Regions from separate parts of the Turicibacter faecis genome, predicted to be linked through region 1. Evidence: a T-box and tRNA genes for the amino acid it is inferred to sense, from the RefSeq annotation. Region 1 holds a T-box; the other holds one or more tRNA genes.

Evidence for each region. A T-box is a leader RNA that pairs with one kind of tRNA and senses whether it is charged. The one in region 1 lies ahead of asnS (asparagine--tRNA ligase), so its partner is inferred to be a tRNA-Asn.
Region 2: it encodes a tRNA-Asn, which carries the amino acid that the T-box ahead of asnS (asparagine--tRNA ligase) is inferred to sense. The anticodon was not compared.

The regions. Positions count from the first base shown of each region.
Region 1 is NZ_AP028127.1:2,402,872-2,415,270, reverse strand. It holds gene rpoE (DNA-directed RNA polymerase subunit delta) at 1-56, opposite strand, end outside; gene argS (arginine--tRNA ligase) at 79-1,740, opposite strand; gene AACH31_RS11705 (DUF1934 domain-containing protein) at 1,743-2,180, opposite strand; gene asnS (asparagine--tRNA ligase) at 2,394-3,785, opposite strand; T-box leader at 3,843-4,067, opposite strand; gene AACH31_RS11695 (transposase) at 4,702-5,565, shown strand; gene AACH31_RS11690 (transposase) at 5,562-5,891, shown strand; gene mnmE (tRNA uridine-5-carboxymethylaminomethyl(34) synthesis GTPase MnmE) at 6,526-7,884, opposite strand; gene rnpA (ribonuclease P protein component) at 7,994-8,338, opposite strand; gene rpmH (50S ribosomal protein L34) at 8,394-8,528, opposite strand; gene dnaA (chromosomal replication initiator protein DnaA) at 8,972-10,318, shown strand; gene dnaN (DNA polymerase III subunit beta) at 10,499-11,635, shown strand.
Region 2 is NZ_AP028127.1:1,461,440-1,473,838, reverse strand. It holds gene AACH31_RS07020 (hypothetical protein) at 1-566, shown strand, start outside; gene AACH31_RS07015 (hypothetical protein) at 1,206-1,862, shown strand; gene AACH31_RS07010 (hypothetical protein) at 1,905-2,171, opposite strand; gene AACH31_RS07005 (SIR2 family protein) at 2,349-5,015, shown strand; tRNA gene AACH31_RS07000 (tRNA-Cys) at 5,168-5,241, shown strand; tRNA gene AACH31_RS06995 (tRNA-Cys) at 5,260-5,333, shown strand; tRNA gene AACH31_RS06990 (tRNA-Cys) at 5,353-5,426, shown strand; tRNA gene AACH31_RS06985 (tRNA-Asn) at 5,446-5,518, shown strand; gene AACH31_RS06980 (transposase) at 5,713-6,576, shown strand; gene AACH31_RS06975 (transposase) at 6,573-6,902, shown strand; gene AACH31_RS06970 (hypothetical protein) at 7,082-7,357, shown strand; gene AACH31_RS06965 (TMEM164 family acyltransferase) at 8,105-8,896, shown strand; gene AACH31_RS06960 (LemA family protein) at 9,163-9,726, shown strand; gene AACH31_RS06955 (TPM domain-containing protein) at 9,784-10,587, shown strand; gene AACH31_RS06950 (MgtC/SapB family protein) at 10,753-11,439, opposite strand; gene AACH31_RS06945 (cupin domain-containing protein) at 11,584-11,913, shown strand; gene AACH31_RS06940 (hypothetical protein) at 11,951-12,139, opposite strand.

The DNA of each region.
Region 1 (12,399 bases):
TGAATTAATAACTCCGCTACTTCTAACATTGACATTTCTTCATTATGTGTAGTCATTCTAAATCCTCCTCTTTATAATTTACATTCTTTCCGGCGCCGATACTCCAATTAAATTTAATGCATTTTTTATAGTTATCTCAAGAGCTTGGATCAATGCTAATTTTTCGTTTGTTTTTGCATTATCCTCTTCATTAATTACTTTTTCAGCATTATATAAGCTATGGAAGGCTGTTGCTAAATCATTTACGTAATTACAAATTAAATGAGGACGTCTTTTTGCTGCTGCATCTGCTACAACGTTAGGAAATTCCCCCATTAATTTAATAACTTCATACTCTTTTTCGTGATTAATAAATTCATAATTTTCTTTTACGTCAACGGAAAAGCCTTTTTCTTTAGCCTGTCTTAATATAGAACATGTTCTTGCATGTGCATATTGAGCATAGTAAACAGGATTTTCATTTGACTTTTTCGTAGCCAAATCTAAATCGAAATCCATTTGTGTTTCACCACTACGCATGACAAAGAAATAACGAACAGCATCTACTCCAACCTCATCAACAAGATCACGAATCGTAACAGCTTTTCCCGTTCGCTTAGACATTTTGAACTCTTCTCCGTCTTTAATTAAGCGAACCATCTGAATAATATCTACCTCTAATTTATCCGCCTCATATCCTAATGCCTGCATCGCAGCTTTTACGCGAGCAATATATCCATGATGGTCTGCTCCCCAAATATCTACTAACTTATCATTTCCTCTATTAAGTTTTTCGATATGATTTGCAATATCCGGTGTTAGGTAAGTATATGAGCCATCTGATTTTTTTAAAACTCTATCCTTGTCGTCTCCAAAATCAGTCGAACGGAACCAAATTGCCCCATCTTTTTCATAAATATATCCCTTTGATTGAAGAAGATCTATTGATTCTTTCACGAGGTTTTTATCGTAGATTGATTTCTCGCTCGTAAATAAATCAAATTCTACCCCAAACATATTTAAATCTTTTTTAATTTTATCTAACTCATAATCAAGCGATATTTGACGAATCAAATCATAATTTTCATCTAATTTTCCAACAAATTGCTCTTTATATTTTTCCGCCATCATTTGTCCTAACAAAATAATGTCCGGTCCATAATAACCATCTTCCGGCATTTTTGATTCATTCCCTAATGCCTCTAAATAACGAGCATAAGCCGAAACAACTAAATTATGAATTTGATTTCCCGCATCATTTACATAGTATTCACGAGTCACATCATATCCCGCTTTCGACAAAAGTCGGCAAAGAGAATCACCCAAGGCAGCTCCTCGAGCATGACCTAAATGTAGGTCGCCAGTCGGATTAGCTGAAACATACTCAACATTATATTTCAAACCTTTTCCGGAATTACTTTTACCGTAATCATCACCTAAATCAATGATGCCTTTAATAGACTTAGTAAATACCGTCTTTTTCAGGAAAAAATTGATAAAACCTGGGCCGGCAATTTCAATTTTTGCAACATCAGCTTTATTTGTATCAAAGTTTTTTACTATTTCTTCAGCTATAATACGTGGATTTTTCTTTGCACGTTTAGTTAACTGCATTGCAATATTAGTCGAATAATCCCCGTGTTTTGCATCTTTCGCATTTTCTAAAATAACATTGATATCTTCCTCACAAGAAACATAACCACACTTGATAACTGTTTCCTTAATTTCATTCTTTAAGTTTTCTTTCAGCGTTTGGATCATATCTAAGACATATCCTCCTTTTTAAAATAAATGCTCAGTTTATAATTTCCTACTCTTTCCTTTTGTACAGTTAAATCGTAGTCTAAATTTATCCGAAATTTATTTTCGCATTCCTCTAGATTATAACAATGAGTTTTTACCGTGCTAATAAGTTCACCGTAAGGCGTTTTTATATACCCATCTACATTTTTTTTTTTGGTGTATCTTTGATCTAATATTATCGTTCCATTGCGACGAATACGAATAGTGTTATCATCAAATTCTAATCTACACTTCGTAATATGGTCATCGTCAATATTTTTCTCTTCAAAGAATAAAAAGCCTATATTATTTTTTTTATAATATTTTCCTTGCGTCTCATACGAGGTCTCTGTTACCTCTAAACCTTGAGTTAATTTCATATGAAAATTAACCACACCCGTTATTTTACTCATAACCATTCTACCATCATCCATAATGTGTAATTTTATCTTTTAATTATAGCACAATTTATTTTATCCATTCTATATGATTATTGCAATAATTTTATAAATATATACGATGTCTTATTCTATTTAGAATTTTTTGGAATCAACTTTTTAAATTATATCTATAAAAAAAGACAAAAAAAACTAGGAAAATAATATCTATTTTTCTAGTTTTTTTATCATCAATTAGAATTCAGCATTTTTAGGGGTACGTGGAAAAGGAATTACGTCACGAATGTTTTCAACTCCAGTTAGATACATAACCATACGCTCAAAACCTAATCCAAATCCTGAATGAGTCACACCACCATAACGACGTAAGTCTAAATACCAATTTAAATCTTCTGTAGGAACACCTATTTCCTCCATACGTTTTTCTAAAATATCTAGACGCTCCTCTCGTTGGGATCCTCCTATTAGTTCTCCTACCCCTGGAACTAACAGGTCCATAGCTGCTACTGTTTTTTGATCATCATTAACTCTCATATAAAATGCTTTAATGTCCTTAGGATAGTCTGTTACAAATACCGGCGATTTAAAAACTTCATCAGTCAGGTATCTTTCGTGTTCAGTCGACAAGTCAATCCCCCATTCAACTTTATTTTCAAACTTTTTATTGGCAGTTAATAAAATATCGATTGCTTCTGTATAGGTAATTCGTTTAAATGTAGAATTAGCAACAGTTTGAACTCGATTTAGTACTCCCTTGCTAACATACTGATCAAAAAAGTTCATCTCTTCTGGGGCATTTTCTAGTACATAGTTAATAATATATTTAATCATTCCTTCTGCCATATCCATATCGTCTTTTAGGTCGGCAAACGCCATTTCTGGTTCAATCATCCAAAATTCTGATGCATGACGTTGGGTATTAGAATTTTCTGCACGGAAAGTCGGGCCAAATGTATAAACATCTCGTAAGGCAAGAGCGAATGCTTCCCCTTCAAGTTGTCCCGATACTGTTAAGTTAGTAGACTTAGCAAAAAAATCGTGTTTGAAATCTACGACTCCTTCCTCATTTCGAGGGATATTATCTAAGTCTAGTGTTGTAACTCGAAACATCTCTCCCGCTCCCTCAGCATCAGAACCTGTAATAATTGGGGTATGCACGTATACAAAGTTTTTTTCTTGAAAATAGCTATGTATTGCAAATGCAACTAATGAACGCACTCTAAAAACGGCAGAAAACAAATTAGTTCGGGGACGTAAATGAGCTACTTCTCTTAAGAATTCACGAGTATGTCTTTTAGGTTGAATTGGATAATCTTCCGGACAATCTCCTTTTAAGACTAATTTATGCGCTTTAATCTCGAAAGGTTGTTTAGCATTTGGCGTAGGTATAACTACCCCATATACAGTTACAGCTGAACCTACACGGATTTTTTGGATTTCTTTAAAATTATCTAAACTTTCCTCATATACAACCTGAATGGTTTCAAAAAATGATCCGTCATTAATCATTAAGAAGCCAAAAGATTTTTGAGCACGATTATTTCTAACCCATCCATTCAATTCAATAGACTGATGTTCAAATCGTTCTAAGTTTCTAAATAATTGTCGTGTTACAACTTTCTCCATCTAAAAATCCTCCTTAATTTTTTTAATTACTAAAAATAAAAAACAGTCCTCATCCAAAAAAGGGACGAATGACTGTTAATCCGCGGTACCACCCTAGTTTAAGAACATATAGTTCTTACACTTCATCCTTAACGCGGAATTTACGACTTAATCTACTTACAAACATTGTTTTCGGTAAGTTACTCCAAGGTGTTCTTCACTTCCAAATCCATTCTAGGCTCTCACCATCCCTAGATCGCTACAATTTCAATTAAAAGCTACTCTCCTTTTCAACGTAAATATTTAATTATTTAAATATTATACCCTTTGCTCTTATTAGTCAATATTTACTCATCGAATATTTATCCTATACTCCAAACACCTTCTTCGACAAAATAATAAAATTTTTGCAATAACGTGAATTATGTTAATTTATGTTTTATTTTGCAGAATTTAAATTTGATTATTTTCGCTAGTCCTTTTATTTTATTTTTTAAAATATTATTTTTTTATTATTTCACCTAAACTTCGATACAAAGAATCTGTTGTCATATGTCAAAAAATAATGCTTTTAGTCGCAAAATGCAATAATTAATAATATTTTGTTTAAATAATAAAATCAATAATAAACGTTGGGGATACAGTGGATAAGTGTACTAAAGTGTCGATTTAACGATGTTTTTGGATGTGAATAAATTGTAGACAAGTTGTTGATATATGTCGATTATTATCAACAACTATGTGAATAAGGTGTTTGTTTTTGTCGAATTATAGAGATTAAACACAAGTGATCTTAAATATTTAAAGCTATTAATGTGCAAAACTACTTCCAATTAATTTCCAGCTATAAAATACCAGTAAAAAAAGAAAAAACATTAACTTAAATCCCTGTATAATTAAGTCTCCTACAACCAATTAACGAGGGGGAATTAAGTTAATGTTCATGGATAGTATTATATCAGATTCAAATTCAATTTTCAAATTTTTAAAACAACTTGATTTAGATTTATTCTTATCTAAACCTCAGTTTAATCATGTTAACCAGTTTCTAAACTTGATGATTCAGGAAAATTATCAGGGGAAAATCTCTGCCGTTAAACACTGTCATCGGACAAGTTTTGGACGATTTTTAACGGATAGTCCTTGGGATGAGGAGGCGATCAGTCACCAGATTCAAACCTATGTTTTATCCTGTATCTATCAGCGTTCTTATCAAACTCAACAACCTATTTACGTGATGGTTGATGATACGACTTGTGTTAAAACTAAACCTTCGTCACGGGCAACACATCCTATTCAAGGATGTAGCTGGCACTTTTCTCATCTTCATCATCAACACGTTTATGGTCATCAATTTGTCGCCTTGATGCTTCAATGTGAGGATTTAATTCTTCCTTATCAAATCATTCCCTATGAAAAAGAGAAACAGAGTAAAATCGAACTCGTTCGAAGAGCTCTGATGGAATTACCCAAACCTCCCTATAAAGGCTATGTCTTAGCGGATAGTTGGTATACGTGTGAAGCTCTCCTTCAAACGGCTAAGCAAGTCGGGTTTCATTATTTAGGAGCGATTAAAACGAATCGAATCATTCTTCCTAAAGGTTACCGTCCCAACGGAATTCAACTGAAACAATTTGCGAAAACATTATCCCTTCATGATCTCGACTTAGTGACCGTCGGATCTGAGCGTTATTATACGTATCTATATAAGGGACGAATAAGAGGGGGACATGTCGTCCAAATCATTTTAAGTTGCGCCAAACGGCTCCTTTGGAAGAAAAAGCTTTACGTTGTTTTATGAGTCATGATTTGAAAATGTCTGCCAAACAACTACTTAAACACTATACTAAACGTTGGCCTATTGAAATTTTCTTCCGAGAAGTGAAGCAAAATTTCGGAATGGGGAACTATCAAATTCGAACTTTACAAGGGATTAAACGATTGATGTTAATGATTCAATTCGTTTACCTTTATTTAAAACGAATAACGTTAAATAATCGTTGTTTGGGTGACAGTTTACGCCAGTGTCAACGAAAGCAAAAACAAGAATTAGTGAAATTAATTTATCATAAAGCTCAAAAAGGTGTGGAATTAAAAACCATTTTTGAAGAGTTGAAAATTGCATAGGGTAAGTGTATTTTCATTCCTTGGAAAATTTTTCTTAAAAATTGCACATTAATAGTTTAAAGTTTAAAACTCTCGGAATTCAAGCGATATAACTCATTTTCTTACAAAATAACTGTTTTTTTCTTTTTTCGACGTTATCTCGAGATAAATAACAAGTTTCTACATAATTCGATAATATATTTTTTCTTTTTTTAATAATAATAAAAATAATATATGTGGATATTGGGGATAAACCCTAAATTTATTGATATTATCATATTTTAGATTGTAGATATCTTGTTAATAAACTGTTGATGTATTTAAAATTTATACACACATGCTGTGTATGTTTTATCGCATAATGTTTTATATTGTCGATTACTGTTCACCCTTCTAATACTTATTTAAGTGTTTCTTTTTTCTATAGGCACACTCGTTATATATAATAAAGTGCTAATACACTTAATAGATAAGAAATAAAGTATTAAATAAAATTACATTTAAAAACATCCATAACAGGCCTTATTTCTTCATCGAACCAACCTTAAAAATAACAAATAAAAGAAAAAAACGAAACTATTCTTATTCAAATAGCTTCGTTTAAAAAGTATTTTATTAAGTTTGACTTGTGTACTTATTTTAATTACATTTTGATTTATTTTCCTAAACAAAATTTACTAAATAATTCATCTAGTAATGCATCTCCAATATCTTCCCCGAGAATTTCCCCAAGAATATGCCAGGCATTTTTTATATCAATTTCAACCATATCCACAAGCATCCCTATTTTCATCGCTTCAATTGCATCTTCGAGGGAGGTAAGGGCCTGCTTTAATTTAGCGATATGACGAGCATTTGATATATAGGTCATATCCGTAGAACCTATCTCTCCTAGCTCAAACATTTCTTTAATACTATTTTCTAAAAGTTCAATACCCTCATCTAAAACCATTGAAGTTTCAATATAGTTAGGAATTTCATTACGTTCAATATTAGATTCTAAGTCTGTTTTATTCAAAATAATAATTCGTTTTTTTTCATCTGTAAGTTTTAATAACTGTCTATCTTGATCTGTTAGTGGTTCATTATTATTTAAAACGAGTAAGATTAGTTGTGCTTCACTTAATATTTTTTTCGACTTTTCTACGCCAATAGCTTCCACAATATCTGTTGTTTCCCGTATTCCAGCTGTATCAATTAAATTAAGTGTTAATCCACCAACATTTATATATCCTTCAACAGTATCCCTGGTAGTCCCAGCTATATCCGTTACAATTGCCTTTTCCTCCCGCATCAACTGATTAAGTAGACTTGATTTTCCTACGTTTGGTCGTCCAATAATTGCAGTTTTAATTCCATCTCTTAAAATTTGTCCAGTTTTAGCAGTTTCCAAAAGCTTAATCATTTTTTCCCTTATCTTCATGGAAAGAGGAAGTAGTAATTCGGAAGTCATCTCCTCTACATCATCATACTCTGGGTAATCGATATTAACCTCTATATTCGCAATAATGTTCAATATTTCCTCGCGCATTTCCTTAATTAGACGTGATATTCTACCATCTAATCCATTCAAGGCCAGAGATAATGATTGTTCACTTTTAGCATGGATGATATCCATAATAGATTCCGCTTGGGCTAAATCGATTCTACCATTTAAAAATGCCCTTTTTGTAAACTCTCCGGGATCAGCGACTCGTGCTCCGGCAACCAATAGCAATTCAAGAATTTTATTTGTTACCAATATCCCACCGTGACAATTTATTTCAACAACATCTTCGGCAGTAAAGGTGCGTGGAGCACGCATCACTGAAATTAGCACTTCATCAACCTTTTCTCCCGTTTCGGGATTGTATATAAAACCGTAGTTAATCGTGTGACTTTGAGCTTTATGTAAATCTCGCCCATTCAATAACTTATTTGTAATGGATATGGCATCCTTACCGCTGACACGAATAATAGAGATAGCTCCCTCTCCCATGGCAGTGGCAATACCTGCGATTGTATCTTGAAACATGCAAACACCTCCGAAACTAGTATAGTTAAATAATAATTTATTTTAACATTTGGGTTAGTGAAACGTCAAAATAGACCCCATTTGAGGTCTATTTTGACGTTTTTTATATTTATGACTTTGGGATCATTCCGATCTTTTTATATAGTTGCTCTAATTGGTACTTACATTCGGCATAATCTAATTCCTTTACACCTTTTCGTGCAATAACAAAATAGTCATAATCAGGGTTTATCTCATTTAGATGTTCTATAGTAATATTTCGAATGTATCGTTTGACCTTATTGCGTTCAAAGGCTTTTCCGACCTTTTTTCCCACAGAAACGGCTAACCGGGGATTAGCTATTTCCTTGTTAATACATTTATATATAATGAAATAAGAATTTGCCCTTGAACGACCACGCTTCATTACCTTTTCTATTTCGGTACTTTTTTTAATTCGATATTTTTTTTGCATTAGCTCACCCGCTATAGTTTTTTATATAGTAAAAAGACCACTTTAAAGAGTGGTCTTATGCACATAACACTTTTCTACCCTTTTTACGGCGACGCGCTAAAACATTACGTCCTCCTGGTGTTGCCATACGAGCGCGGAAACCATGAGTTTTTGCACGTTTACGTTTGTTAGGTTGCCAAGTACGTTTCATCTATAACACCTCCTAAGAGTCTTATACCATAGCATAATTCAATATTATAGTAAATATTCAAAAGAAAGTCAAACATTACTTTTTGCATAAGCACCTATATATTGTCCAGATAATAAAAATTATATACACATGTGGATATGTTAATAAACATAGATATAGTGTTAATTTTATCTCACTTTCCACAATATAATCAACATTTCGACAATTTGTTGATTATATGACATGTGGATATGAGGATAAATAATAGAAACGTTGATAATATCAATAAAATCAGAATAGTTTATCCACCTTTTGTTGTCGAAAAGTGTAGTAATATGTATTGATTTTAATAATATCCACAAGATGTTAATAAGTTTTTATTTTTTTTTATAGTTTGTGGACTTCTTTAACATTTTGTTATGCTATAATGTTGATAGAAGAGACTCTAAGATGAGGTGTACACGGTGGAAAAATATCAACGAATATGGGATGATGCTATTGATCGTTTAAAGTCAAATATTTCACAACAATCTTTTGATATGTTCTTTAGCACGCCTAAGAAGGTTTATAAAATAAAAAATAACAAAATGTACGTTATTGTTCAAAACAATCACGAACAATTTATGCTAGATAAATTTTATTTAAAAGAAGTTGTAGAGATGATAGCAGAGGTATCTGGTTTAAATTATGATGTTAAATTTATTACTGCCGATTATGTGAAAAATGATCAACAGGCATTTGATTTAACGAAGCCAGATCCTAATTTGCCAAAATATTATCGAGGTAATTTAAATACAACATACACTTTTGATCGTTTTGTTGCTGGAAAAAGCAATCGACTCGCGTACATGATTGCTCTTCAAGTGGCTGAACGACCAGGGGAAGTTGCGAATCCTTTATATATATTTGGTGGTGTTGGACTAGGAAAAACCCATTTAATGCAAGCGATAGGAAATTTCATTTTAGATGATAATCCTTCGTCGAGAATTTTATACTGTACCTCTGAAAAGTTTATTGACGATTACCGTCATGCAACATTAGATAATAATTTTGAATCTTTTAAAGAAAAATATCGAAATATCGACGTTCTTTTAATAGACGACATACAGTTTTTGTCCAAAAAAGAACAAACTCAAACAGAATTCTTCAATACATTTAATGAATTGTATAATAGTAATAAGCAAATTGTTATTACATCGGATCGTCCGGCATCAGATTTGAAGGATATTATGGATCGTTTAACTTCGAGGTTTGAGTGGGGATTACAAGCAGATATTCAAATTCCGGATACCCAAACACGTATAGAAATTATGAAAAAAAAATTGGCCGGGGAGAATATTAATTTAGAGGAATTTCCTGAAGAGGTGTTAGAGTTTATCGCAAGTAAATTTAACAGTAATGTGCGTACATTAGAAGGAGCTTTAAAAAGATTAATTTTTTATGCGACAATTAATAACTCAGATTTCACTATTGAATTAGCTAATGAAGCATTAAGAGATTTATTTAGGGCTGAGCAAAAAAAATCAAAAGTTGATGTAAATAACATTATTAAAGAGGTTGGGGCTTATTACGACGTATCTGTTGCGGATATTTTATCTAAAAAACGTAAAAAAAATATTGCTTATGCAAGACAAGTGGCCATGTTTTTAACTCGGGAATTAACGGGTAGTTCATTTCCTAAAATTGGTGAAGCATTTAGCGGGCGGGATCATACAACGATTATGCATGGATGCGAAAAAATAGAAAAAGAGTTAAAGGATAATACGGATTTAAAGAAGGCTATTAGTGACTTAAAACAAACATTATCATAAGTTATACACATGGGTTTGAAGATGAAGGGCTAATTTATCAACATAATATCAACATATTACACACAGGGTGCCGATACTGTTATTATTTGGTTTGATAGCCTTATCCCCTATATCCACAAATTTTATTACTAAAAAGATTATTAAACAGCAATAATATATAACTATATAGGAGTGATTCAGATGAAAATTAAGATTGATCGTCATTTATTGTTAACCCAACTGTCTTATATTAGTAAGGCGATTCCATCAAAAACGCCTCTTCCTGCATTGATGGGAATCAAATTTGTTGTTTCTGAAGAAGGATTATATCTAACTACGAGTGATTCAGATATTACAATTAATACGTTTTTACCGTTAGAGGTTAATGATACACAAGTAATACAGATTGACTCGATTGGATCAATTATTATCCCAGGAAAATATTTTATTGAAATTATAAAGAAATTAAATGGGGATATCATAGAAATTAGCACCTTTGAGGGACATTATGTCATTATTAAATGTGGACGTAGTGAGTATACCTTAAATGGATTAGATGTTTCGGAATATCCGAACATTGAACTGATTAAACATGATAACCCGATTCATTTAGAAAAACAATTGTTAAAAACGATTATAAGACAGACAGTTTTTTCAACTGCACATATTGAAAACAGGCCGGTTTTAACTGGGGTGAACTTCAGGTATGATGCTGATGAACTGATGTGTATTGCAACAGATAGTTACCGCTTATCAAAAAAAGTAATTCCACTAAATAAGCTGCATGAACCTTTTAATATTGTTATTCCAGGACGTAGTTTAATTGAATTATCAAAAATTTTAGATGATTCGCATGATGCAATTGACGTATACTTAGCACATAACCAGGTACTTTTCCAGATTGGAAATATTTCTTTTCAATCAAGATTGCTAGATGGAGAATATCCAGAAACTAAAGATTTTGTTCCTACAACATTTGGGATTGAGATTAAGGCTAATTATCATGAATTATATGAGGCTTTTGACCGTGCTGCCTTGATTGCCCGTGATCAAGAATCGAAGGTTGTCAAATTAAATATTTTACCTAATGAAAATAAAATGCTAATTACAGCTAACTATCCGGCAATTGGAAAGGTTGAGGAAGAGGTCCAAGTGGAAATGATTTCAGGAGGAGAATTAAGAATTGCTTGTAGTGCTTTATTCATCTTGGATGCTCTTAAAGCAATCAATAAATCAAGCGTAATTATGAGTTTTAACGGAGATATGTATCCATTTATTCTTCGAGATCAGTACGATGAGACGACAATTCAACTTATTGTTCCAATTCGAACAGAATAAAAAAAGAGCCAATTGGCTCTTTTTTTTATAAAAATAATGAATAATAAAAATAAAAATCATCAATAATAAAACGAATTGATAAAAACAAGCTTGTAGGGGAAGTTATTGTTACGGGTAAATCTGCCGTTAGTAAAAATATATCGTTTGGGTTTACGTAACAATCGTATTGTAAAATAAAGTTGGTGATTTAATAAACGGAGAAATAATAACTTATCCACATTTTTGATTTGTGGATAAATGAGGGGGTTAGCTTTATAATTACATAAAATTGATGATTATCGTTGTTGTGAGATCAAAAAAATTAAAATAATTGAATGCACCATGAAATATAATCAGTTCATAAATAAGTATAAGTATCTTTCATTTCTTCCGTCTTCATCTAATTTTAAAAAAGATTAATTTCATTTATACCTCCCTCGAAAAGAGGCAACAGTCTTGTTTGGATTTAAAAAGGATCGATTTTGGATGATATTTATATGAATGTTAAATAGAAGTTTGAGTGGTTTTTCTAGGTAAATCTGCGGTGTGAGTTATGTACTATATTGAGAGGATTATGGACAATCTTCATAAAATATGAGTAATCACTCTTTTTATCTCATATAAAAAATGTTTAATTAATAAAAAATGTCGTTTTATTAAGGGGGATGTTTTTGATATAAAATATAGATATTTATATTATGCAGGGGTGAACATAAAAAAACAATTATTTTATACTGAAATTCATTAAACTCAATTCTTAAGTAATTTATTTTTTGAAATAAAAT
Region 2 (12,399 bases), 940 kb from region 1:
CATCTAATTATAGTCTTTTAGTGCCTAATCATCTAAAAGTGGACCATTATCGTGACGGGTATGATTTTATTGCTTATGAGGGAAGCCAATGTCAGGATTATATGCTTGCTCCATTGGTGGTAACGATTCGTAATCGACGATTAGATTTGGCCTCTTTTCATACGAAATCGGATCAACGAAAATTTTTAAAACAGTTGGTAAAACGTGAATTAAACCAGGTGGGAATTGATGAGTTAGAGGAGACGGTGATTGATGGTCATCCAGCACTTGTTATTCGGGAGTCGGTAAAGCAGTTGGGGGTTATGACGCGTGCGTTCTTGATTTCACATCAACGATTATTGCAGATTACCGTATCGTTTACAGGAAATTTTACAAACACGCTTGAGGTAACAGAGGCCATTATTAAATCCTTTAAGGTGCATTCAACACCGAGTCCACAAAATGCAACCTTGACGACTATGGAATCAACGTATGGAAAATTTGAATTAGAGGTCTCAAGGCCATTTCATGCAGATGTTCAGTATGTGATAACTTTATCACCTACTGGACATTTTTTTATGCACTAAAACGTAGAAACAGAGGGGGGCTTCCGAAGCTAGGGTCCTGTTTGGAATGGGCATCGTAGGCGATGCGGGCGTGGGTTTATTAATCGATGGTGTGTAACCATTGAAGGGGTGAATAAATCGGTCAACTTTTAACTTTTATTTCTTCTAAAGGTCTATCTAGGGATTAAAGGACATATATATGTGAATGGGAATGTCTAAATAATTAATCACATCACTACGAAAGGCTATAACAGATCCCAGTTATAGCCTTTTACATTGTCAACTTTTTTAGGCTTGTGGAATAAACTATAATAGATATCAATCATTAATTTGTCGCATGATGGAAGAGAGGGTTGCGTTGCAACAGGTTTAATCATCAAATCTATCAACTAGAAAGGGTCTTTATATTTTAACCAGTGCTTCCTTCTGATGGTGGGGTAATGGTAAGAAAGTTGCCGGTGTCGCCATCCATGTTTTAAGAATCGTAAAAATTTATCTGCACAGGCATAAGGTTTTATCTAGCAAGGTAAATTTAAAAATCTGCTCGATGGATGAAGATGATTTTAACTCACTCTAACTCAAAGGGTTTGAGAGCGTGTTGAATCCGCATTTATAAACAAAATCATCTTTATGAGAACAGATTAAAGGAGCGAATTTTTAATGAAACAGGTGTTAGGTATGGTTTGGTTTTCATTGGCGATGTTATGTGTAGTTATTTTATTGAGCTTTGGAAACAGTAAGGCAGTATCTGTTGAAACCGAAGAGGAATGGGTTATTCCTCTTTCTGATGTACAGGTGGGTGAGTTAAATGAGTATTTTAGCGCATTAACGGTGACACACTTTTTAGATTATGAAGCGGATGAGGAACACACGCTTCAACTTTTGAACTTTTCCTCTTATATGCTTGAACTTGAGTATCCAGCAATGGTTGAACAGATGTTTAAAAATGAAGAGGTGTATGTGGCTTTCGATAAAAAGATGATGAAGTCATTAATTGATCATTATTTTAATGAAGACCTTGTCATTGATAATATCTATATTGATTTAGGGGATTATGTTGCACGTCCAGAAATTCCTGTTCATAAAGATGCGATTTATCCTGAGGTTTATCAGTGTCAGCAAAATGAGGATGGGACTTATACGATTGATTTAGATTTATATGAATTAGAGGATAGGATGTTAGGAGATCAACTGATTTTAGATAAAGGGTGGTCCATGACTGTTGATTGCCACAAGGTAGGAGCAGCTACCGTCGTTTTTGAACCTAATGGTGACAGTGGTTATATTGCTTCTTACCATCCGATTTACTTGAAATAAAAAAGCATCATAGGATGCTTTTTTTATGGTGAAGAGAGAGGACTAGTGGAGATCCTCAAGAATATGGTTGAGCTGTTGGAGTTGGAGCGTTAAAGTATGAAATTCAGTTTGTTGTTTTTTATAATCTATTCTCGCCTTCCAAAGTAACTCGTACAATGGTTCAACGTCTGTTTCTAAAAAATTAGGGTTACGTTCAATCACTTGAATTTGTGTATCGAGTTCTTCCATTCGTTGTTTTAATGTATCTAAATTCTTTTGGACTTCCGAAGATTTGAAAAATAAATCATCATATGTTTCTTTTAGGCTCACAAGAATCCCTCCTATAGTTACTGTTAGTTTAACCTATTTTTAAAAGAATATAATTGAAAGAATTTAGTTTGTGATGAACGAACGGTATGCTAGGAGGAGATCCCTCATAAAATAGGAGAGATAAACCGTGAGTGATTAGGCATCGATTGAATCGTTAAACATATTGGGATGAGCGTCATGCAGGCATTGATTAGAAGACACACAGGGATGGGGGTACAAATGGAACCATTTATTCAAGAGAGTTTAAGGATTATTAAAAGGGCGTCAGAAGATAACAAGTTAGTGGTTGTTGTTGGGGCGGGGGTGTCGATGCTCTCTCATTTTCCTTCGTGGAAGGAGGTTATTGACCAATTTGCCGGTCCCTTTTCTGAACAAAAAGAGAAATACTCGCAAAATGAATATTTACGAATTCCACAAAAATATTATAATTTGCGCGGGCATAAAGAATATTATGATTTATTACGGGATATTTTTGATTTGGATTTACAAAGTAATTTGATTCATGATGAGATTTTAAAACTAAATCCGGTCCATTTAATCACTACTAATTATGATGATTTACTAGAACAGGCTATTTATGCTAGAGGCTTATTTTATGATGTGATTGCAAAGGATGAGGAAGTTTCCCAGACGAGAACAAAGAAATTTTTAATTAAGATGCATGGAGATGTTCGGCATCAGAATGTTGTTTTAAAAGAAAACGACTATCTGTCTTATAGCCGCCAGTTTCGTCTCATTGAAACGATGGTCAAATCAATTATTGCATCGAATACGACGCTCTTTGTTGGATATTCATTAAATGACCGTAATATGAAATTGATTTTAAATTGGGTGAAGGAATTACAAGGAAGTAGTTTTCAACCCGTTTATCTCCTTTATTTAGAACAGATGCTTGATCATAATAGTTTTGATTATTATAAATCTCAAGGTATTCATGTGATTGATGTGAATTATCTTCTAAAAGAGGCACAGAAGTATCCGTATCTAGAACGTTATCGCTCATTTTTTCAGGCACTCTCTTCGTTAAATTTAGAAAATATGTATCAACATGTGTTAAAGGAGGAAAAATTAGCTTATCAATTGCGTCCACTGATTGAGCTGAAACGGGCACGATTAAAGGATTTAAGATTATTGATTGAGGACGAAGTTTCAGAATTAGGAGAGTTAACGTTGTTAGAAACAAGTCAGCTCAAAGCTGAAACTTTTGAGTTATTAAAAAAAGCAGGAATTTGCCGCGTGTCTTCTAGGGATGGAGAGGTGTATGAGCTCAGTAACAATAAAAAAAATTATTTAATGCCACCATATACGAGTATATTGTCGGAATGTTGTGTTAACGAGGGGGGGAGTTGGCAGCACTATGATCGAGCTTACTATCAGTTTAGGCATGGTAATTGGTCTTACGCTTACGATTTATATAAGAAGACAGCTGTTGAGGCGTTTAAGAGCCGACAGTATTTACTTTATTTTTTAGCTCAGTTTAATCGGTATTTCGTGGGGAAATTAATTGTTTCGCGCTTAGCGCCGGAGGAGGGTCTAGGGGTGGCTGATGAGATTTCTCAGCTGAATTTGGAATTACTCTACTATCATTTGCCGGCTAGTTTTAAGAGAAAGTATGTTTTTTTAGCTGATTTGAGTAATTTTTCTTTTATAAATCAGTATTTAAGTGAGGTGCTCGTTTTAGCGGATGATTTGACCAAGGGATCTTCTCAATTAGAGCAGGTGCAATTTAAAATTCAAGAATTATTTGAATTTATTGATGAAAATAAGTTGGTCATTAATCATTGTCAGGAGGTGACTTACTTATATAAAAAATATATAGAGATGCGTTTGATGCAAGGTGCTCAAGAACTTGATTCGTTTACCTTGTATTTAATGATTCATTATATGAGCCGTAAAGAGCTTCAAAGTTTGATTGCTCGAATGGGAATCACGCGTTTACAGACAAAGCATGTGGATGAATTAATTGGGTATGGTCAACACGTTTTTTCTTTATTAACGAATCAGGCACTTTCAAAAGAGGTCGAGCAGGGGATTGGTAGAATGCGGCAAACACTTTTAGAGGTGTATGGGTTACTATCTATGGGTGATGAACAACTGATTCGAATGGTTCGTTTTTTATTTAGTCAAGTGATGGTTTCTACTACGATTGGGGAGTGCCTTGAATTTTTAATGTCACGAACTCAACTGTGTCCGGTGATTGAGGGGATGATTGTGCAACAGTTAATACGGCACTTTGTAGGGAGACATGTCCTTCATGAATTTTTGGACGTGGAATATGTGAAGTTAGCCTCCTTTTTAACGGGGCCAAATGGTGAGTTATCTTCACTTGTAAGGATGTATCTCAATCAATTAACGGATGATGAGCTCATTATGTTATTTAATATCACCTTATCGGATGTACGTGAGCAGATCGTATTGGAATTAGAGAGAAGGTGGCAGTCTTGCTTTAATTTTAGATCGATTCAACAGGCAATCGAGGCTCAAATTGAGATGGATTACCAACCGTTTGCTAACGGTATTTATCATCATTTACAACGTGCTCCAAAAGATTTAATAACGGTAGCGCAGTGGATTTTATGTCAGTATTTAAGAGAGGACGGATTCGAGGAGTTAATGGAACAAGATAAGAAGGCTCATTTTTTAATTCATTACCACGAAGGAGCCTTATTAATGATTGAAGATGAATGGTTATTTGAACTCCCTGTTGCTATTCACCGGCAATTGGCACAGAGCCCTTATAGGAAAGACATAACTGGACGGTTAATTCAAAACATTAGGGATGGGAAGGCACCCTCGCATTGGATTAAACTTTTCTTTGATGTTTATGAACACCTTCATCACTAAAATGGAAACAGGGACTGTTTCCATTTTTTATGTTGTTTTTATTGTACAGGGGAGAGTGGACATTCAATTAATGAGGCCTAAAAATATTTCTATTTTATAGGACAAATGGTTCATTTTCTTGATTGAATGCATATAATGAAGTATGAAGAAAAGGCGCCATAGCCAAGAGGTAAGGCATGGGACTGCAACTCCCCGAGCATCGGTTCGACTCCGATTGGCGCCTCCATTAAAAGAAAATAGAAAAGGCGCCATAGCCAAGAGGTAAGGCGTGGGACTGCAACTCCCTGAGCATCGGTTCGACTCCGATTGGCGCCTCCATTAAAAGAAAATAGAAACAGGCGCCATAGCCAAGAGGTAAGGCGTGGGACTGCAACTCCCTGAGCATCGGTTCGACTCCGATTGGCGCCTCCATTAAAAGAAAATAGAAATAGGCGTCATAGCCAAGAGGTAAGGCAGGGAATATTATTTCCAATGCATCGGTTCGACTCCGATTGATGCCTCCATTTTCTTGACGTTAGAGTAAAAAGGAATCCGTAGAAAGAAATTTTTACGGATTCTTTTTTTATACTATTAATGTGCAAAACTACTTCCAATTAATTTCCAGCTATAAAATACCAGTAAAAAAAGAAAAAACATTAACTTAAATCCCTGTATAATTAAGTCTCCTACAACCAATTAACGAGGGGGAATTAAGTTAATGTTCATGGATAGTATTATATCAGATTCAAATTCAATTTTCAAATTTTTAAAACAACTTGATTTAGATTTATTCTTATCTAAACCTCAGTTTAATCATGTTAACCAGTTTCTAAACTTGATGATTCAGGAAAATTATCAGGGGAAAATCTCTGCCGTTAAACACTGTCATCGGACAAGTTTTGGACGATTTTTAACGGATAGTCCTTGGGATGAGGAGGCGATCAGTCACCAGATTCAAACCTATGTTTTATCCTGTATCTATCAGCGTTCTTATCAAACTCAACAACCTATTTACGTGATGGTTGATGATACGACTTGTGTTAAAACTAAACCTTCGTCACGGGCAACACATCCTATTCAAGGATGTAGCTGGCACTTTTCTCATCTTCATCATCAACACGTTTATGGTCATCAATTTGTCGCCTTGATGCTTCAATGTGAGGATTTAATTCTTCCTTATCAAATCATTCCCTATGAAAAAGAGAAACAGAGTAAAATCGAACTCGTTCGAAGAGCTCTGATGGAATTACCCAAACCTCCCTATAAAGGCTATGTCTTAGCGGATAGTTGGTATACGTGTGAAGCTCTCCTTCAAACGGCTAAGCAAGTCGGGTTTCATTATTTAGGAGCGATTAAAACGAATCGAATCATTCTTCCTAAAGGTTACCGTCCCAACGGAATTCAACTGAAACAATTTGCGAAAACATTATCCCTTCATGATCTCGACTTAGTGACCGTCGGATCTGAGCGTTATTATACGTATCTATATAAGGGACGAATAAGAGGGGGACATGTCGTCCAAATCATTTTAAGTTGCGCCAAACGGCTCCTTTGGAAGAAAAAGCTTTACGTTGTTTTATGAGTCATGATTTGAAAATGTCTGCCAAACAACTACTTAAACACTATACTAAACGTTGGCCTATTGAAATTTTCTTCCGAGAAGTGAAGCAAAATTTCGGAATGGGGAACTATCAAATTCGAACTTTACAAGGGATTAAACGATTGATGTTAATGATTCAATTCGTTTACCTTTATTTAAAACGAATAACGTTAAATAATCGTTGTTTGGGTGACAGTTTACGCCAGTGTCAACGAAAGCAAAAACAAGAATTAGTGAAATTAATTTATCATAAAGCTCAAAAAGGTGTGGAATTAAAAACCATTTTTGAAGAGTTGAAAATTGCATAGGGTAAGTGTATTTTCATTCCTTGGAAAATTTTTCTTAAAAATTGCACATTAATAGTTTATAGAAAAATGAGAGATAACGGAGTGTTATTACCAAAATTTAGTGTATTTTCACCGCGAGATTCGTATATTTTAGAGGGGATTCGCGTATGCTATTAGTAGGACAAAGGGGGAGAGATAGAATGGCTCATAAACTAAAGGGGATTTTAGAAAATGACGATGTTTTTTACCAAACGGAGGGAGATAATAAGCTGACGTTTAGAAAAAATCAGCAGCTGTGTCAGAATAAATCTCATATGGAGTTTTTAAGTTATTTAAAATCGACTTGTTGTCATCACAAAGAACAGGGGGATGTTCGAAAAGTAGCATGTAAAGCGATGCCTTTAGTTGAATCGCCGATGCATCATCAATTAATATTGACGATGCGTACTCAATATGATGCTCGTCCAAATAGTTAAAGGTGATTAGATTTAATCTTATGGCGTGAAGTTTGATAAGATCTATAAAAGAAGTGGATTCTAGTATGTATGCTTTGATTCGCTTCTTTTTTTTTAATAATGACGATTCTTAAGGAAGGGGTTGTCGATTTCAAGTCAGACGGTTTTAAAAATATCTTTTTTCAACGGAGGATGACGGGCGAGAGTCGAATAGTTGTCAAATGCCAGGATTAGGTCCCCTTTGTGTAGGCATTTCTTTCGAGCTCTCATTGGGTCAGGAAAAGGGGATAGGTATTAAAAAATAAACCATATAGATCTTCTATTTTTCAGAGAGGTAAAGAATAGTATGAATTTAAAGTTTAAGCGACAAAATTCTCCTTTTTAGTAGATTAATTAGGTAAGCACACATATTATATGTAGTGTAGAGGATTGAAGTAGATGGTATGAGAATTCTTTTAGGAATCTATATTTTTATTTATTCTTAATCCCATCTCACCTGAACAACCTACTCAAACTTTATTTTCATTTTTAATCCCTACTCGTGATGATTAGGGATTAAAATAAGTAGTATTTTGTCGAGTTTTGTTATATTATTTTTGATAGATGCTCTTTCCTCCTGCTGATACGGATAATTATTAGGAAATGGGAGGGGGATGCACATTAACAACACAAAGAATTTATGTCTTAATCTATGGGTCGAATAGTTTTAAGGGGTAACTTTTTTTAGCTTTGAGGTTATGGTTTGAAATTAGAAGGAGGCGGGTTTTTATGGAGTTTATGCAAGTTCCTATTTTTGCTCCTTTACATGAGTATGATGCGGCGGGGATGTTTACTCTTCCTCATTTAGTAGCCTTATTTATCTGTGTTTTCGCGTTGGTCATCGGATTACGCGTGTCCTTTCGCTATTTATCTGAAAATCATTTAATAAGAGTTACACGCGTGATTGCTTGGGTTGTTACTTTGTTAGAATTAGTTAAAATAGGGTACAAGTTTTATTATGGATATACTGAAATCGATTCATGGCTTCCTCTTTCCTTTTGTTCATTATTTATTTATGCGTCTTTTATGAGTGGCTACGGGAAAGGGGTTATTAAAAGGTTAGGGGAGTCGTTTATTATAATAGGGGGGATTGTTGGGGGTGTTAGTTTTTTATTGATGCCCACAACGTCTTTGATGAATTATCCCATCTGGCATTTTTTAAGTCTTCATAGTTTAATATTTCATGTTCTCATGATTTACTTAAATGTTTTATACCTTCGCTATGTGCCAGAGTTAATTTGTTTGAAAAGCTACGGTTACTTTAGTGCCTATTTTTTGGGGGCAACGATGATTTGCCTTATTTTAAATAAATATTATGAAGCTAATTTGATGATTATCCAGAAACCATTACGGATTCCAATTGCGTTTGTTCAGGACATTTACCGGTATCAACCGTCTTTATATACCCTATTGGCAATTACGAGTTATTTGTTAGCACCTGCCCTATTTATGATGGGGATAAAGTTCTTTTTCACACATAGGGTGGTCACTAAACGACAAGAGGAGACAACCTCTAAATGAAATCCCTGTGAAAGTAATAGGCGCGCAAGATTATTTGTCATTGATCACTCGAGAAGAAAAGCGATAAAAAAGGACCCTTTTGATTTGATACTGGAGAGATTAGATTTTTTAAGTTAAAAATTATGGCTGAGGATTAGGTTAGGTTCATTTGGTTTCGCGTTCTCCTTCCTTAGGGAAAGATTTAATAAAAAAGGCAATAGATGTTTAATAAACTTTCATTTATGTTATAATAATCATATAAAATTGAAAATAAAGGGGATGTTTGGATGAAAAAATCAGCACCAATTATAATGGGTATTTTATTTATCATTGTGGTTATAGCAGGTTTTTTTATTTCAAGTTATAACGGGATTGTCTCTGCTGAGGAAAATGTAGATGGACAGTTTGCTGCGGTAGAAACTCAATTACAACGTCGATTTGATTTAATTCCCAATTTAGTTAATGCAACAAAAGGTTATATGGAGCATGAGAAAGAAGTTTTTACATCAATCGCAGATTCTCGTGCAAAACTAGCTGGTGCAAAGACAATCAACGATAAGGTTGAAGCATCTAATGAATTAGAAGGTGCACTTTCAAGGTTATTGATGATTACTGAAAACTATCCGGCCTTAAAGGCTGATGCTCAATTCCAAACATTAATGGATGAATTAGCAGGAACGGAAAATCGAATTAGTGTAGAGCGTAATCGTTACAATGAATCGGTTAAAATGTTTAACTCAAAAATTCGTAAGTTCCCAACAAGTGTCGTTGCACGTTTAATGGGTGTAGAAAAACGAGATTATTTTGAGGCACAATCTGGTGCGGAACAGGCTCCAAATGTAGAGTTTTAAGAAGGAAGGGTTGCATGGAGAGCAACCTTTTTTCGGGTAGTTAAGGGGATGTTATGAATGCAAATTATAAATAATAAACATGTAGTAGTATGTCGGAATTTCAAAAGGTTCATTCGCTTTTTCGTTCTCGTGTGCTTTATAAGCAGTTGTGCTGCTTTTTGGCCACTTAAAGGACAAGCCGCTATTCAACCATCCGAAAATTTTTATGTAACGGATCAGGCGCACGTATTGAGTGAACAGGCAAAGGAACATATTTTAACGATTAATCGTGCATTTGAAAAAACGAAGGAGCAACCACAATTAGCGGTTGTAACCCTTAATAGTTTAGAGGGGAAAGACATCGAAAGTTATGCTGTGAATCAGTTTGAGATGATGAAACTCGGAAATAGGCAATATGATAATGGCGTGCTCGTTTTATTAGCAGTAAAAGATAGAGAGATACGCGTGGAAGTAGGTTATGGATTAGAAGGGATTTTGCCTGATGGAAAAGTTGGGCGAATCATTGATGCCTCCATGAATGATCTATCATTAGGGGACTATTCGGAAGCAATCACTAATATTTTTAATCAATTGGTCCTCGCCGTTCAAGAGGAGTATGGATATGAAGATACTTTTGAGGGGCATCTTACATCGATTGATGAGGGGGCCTCAATTCATCCCGTTTTTATGATGGTGGGCTTTGTGGTGACGTTTGTTATCTATCTCTTTATCTGCCGAATCCTTGGACTGGATGCTATAGATACGTTATTTGTGATATTAAGTATTTTTTCTAATGTCTCCTCTTCTTCAACATCTGATTCTTCATCCTCACGGGGAGGAGGCGGCCGATCGGGTGGCGGGGGTGCCTCAAGAAAGTTTTAGTTGATGACATTAAAGTGGCAGTATGATGGAAGAAACTTTTATAAGGTGCGTAAGGTGAGCACTCTCTTTGTTAATTGTAGGAAATTTATTTCTAACGGTATTCGTTTGATAGTGAGTAGGTTAGATGGCTTTAAAAAGGAGCTTAAACTAGGTTTAAGCTCCTTTTTAATATTCGGTTAGTTTAATAGAGATGATTTTTTCATCTTGATTCATGTCAGAAAATAGGGTTGTTGAGTCGAGTGATTTGTTTAATCGTTTAGTGGAAAGATGAAAAGATATTTCACGAATATCCCCCATCACGGAGATAAGTTCAAGATCAAGTATTTTAGCGTGATATTTAAGGGAGATTTCATTTAAAAACTGAAGAGTTTCGGTTAATTCTTTGCATTTAATATGGATAGAGAAGCGTCGGTATTTTCCAAAGGGAATAAATGATGAGGCATGTTCGAAGACGGTTAACGTGATTAAAACGGAAAGGGATCCGACGATGGCGAGAATATATGCTCCGGCTCCGATGGTTAACCCTAAGCAGGCAACAACCCAAAGGCTAGCTGCAGTCGTTAATCCCTTAATTGTTGTCCCTTCTTTAATGATTGTCCCAGCACCTAAAAAACCAATTCCAGATATCACCTGTGCTCCAAGCCGTGACGGATCGATGTTAAACTGGGCAGCGATATGCGTGGAATTATAGGCGCCTAATTGCATGACGACGCAAGCACCGACGGATACGAGCATATGTGTTCTCAACCCTGCAGGACGATGGGTGTTTTCACGTTCCCATCCGATGAGTCCTCCGATAAACATTGAAAGTAGTGTCCTAAGTATTGTGTCGGTAAATAATTGATAATCCATAAGTGTTCCTCCCCGTTAAAGTCCTCTTAAAATTGTATGCTTCATCAGGCCTAAAAAGAAAAAAAATAAGAATATTTATTAAGGGGAAGGCCATTCTAAAGAAGAGATTTTTGGTTAATTGAGCATGATGGAGGTCATTTGAAAATGGAAAGTAAAGTACAATTTATTGATTTAGGCCAATTATCATCAAGAAAAGAATTATTAACAACGAATGACAAATATAAGTGTGTACAATTTAATTTTGAGACAGGAGAAGGCTTATCAAAGCATCGTCATAATGGTTATGCAACCGTTATTGTATTAAAAGGAAGCGTGAAAATGTCATTTGAAATGGAGAATATTCCATTAGCCGACGATGGTGTATTTGAATTAACTGAAAAAACGATGTTATCATTTGACGCCCGTGTGGTGCATGAGTTGGTTGCACTAACCCCTGCGCAGATTCTTGTGATACTCTCAGCACCATTAAGTTAAAGGGTGAAAAGGGGACCTACAGTGTAGGTCCCCCTTTTTAATTATTTATAGTCATGTAATTAATAACAAAGCTATAAACTAATTCATCTTCACTTGCAAATGAAGTTTTATAGTAAGTATGGTAATTAAAAGATTGAATGTAAACATTAGGATGTTCTTCTAACCATTTATTAATTGTTGATACCAAAATTTCTTCACCTGCTGTACTTGAAAAAATTTTAATCATTTATAGACCTCCTTTATCATGAGGAAATGATAATCTATCAAAATTCGGCTATCTAATTGCTAGGCGATAGATTATGGGTCCTCTCGTGATGGTTGATAGAATGAGATGTGTCTATTAGATAGAAATAGATGGATCTGTTGTATGTTTTGTGTGAGGTAAATTGTTAAAGGGATTGTGTGTCATATCTGATCTGTCTATTAAATGATATGTCTGATAAATTAAGAAAATGTCTTATTTTTAAAGAATGTCGTTTTAGGGAA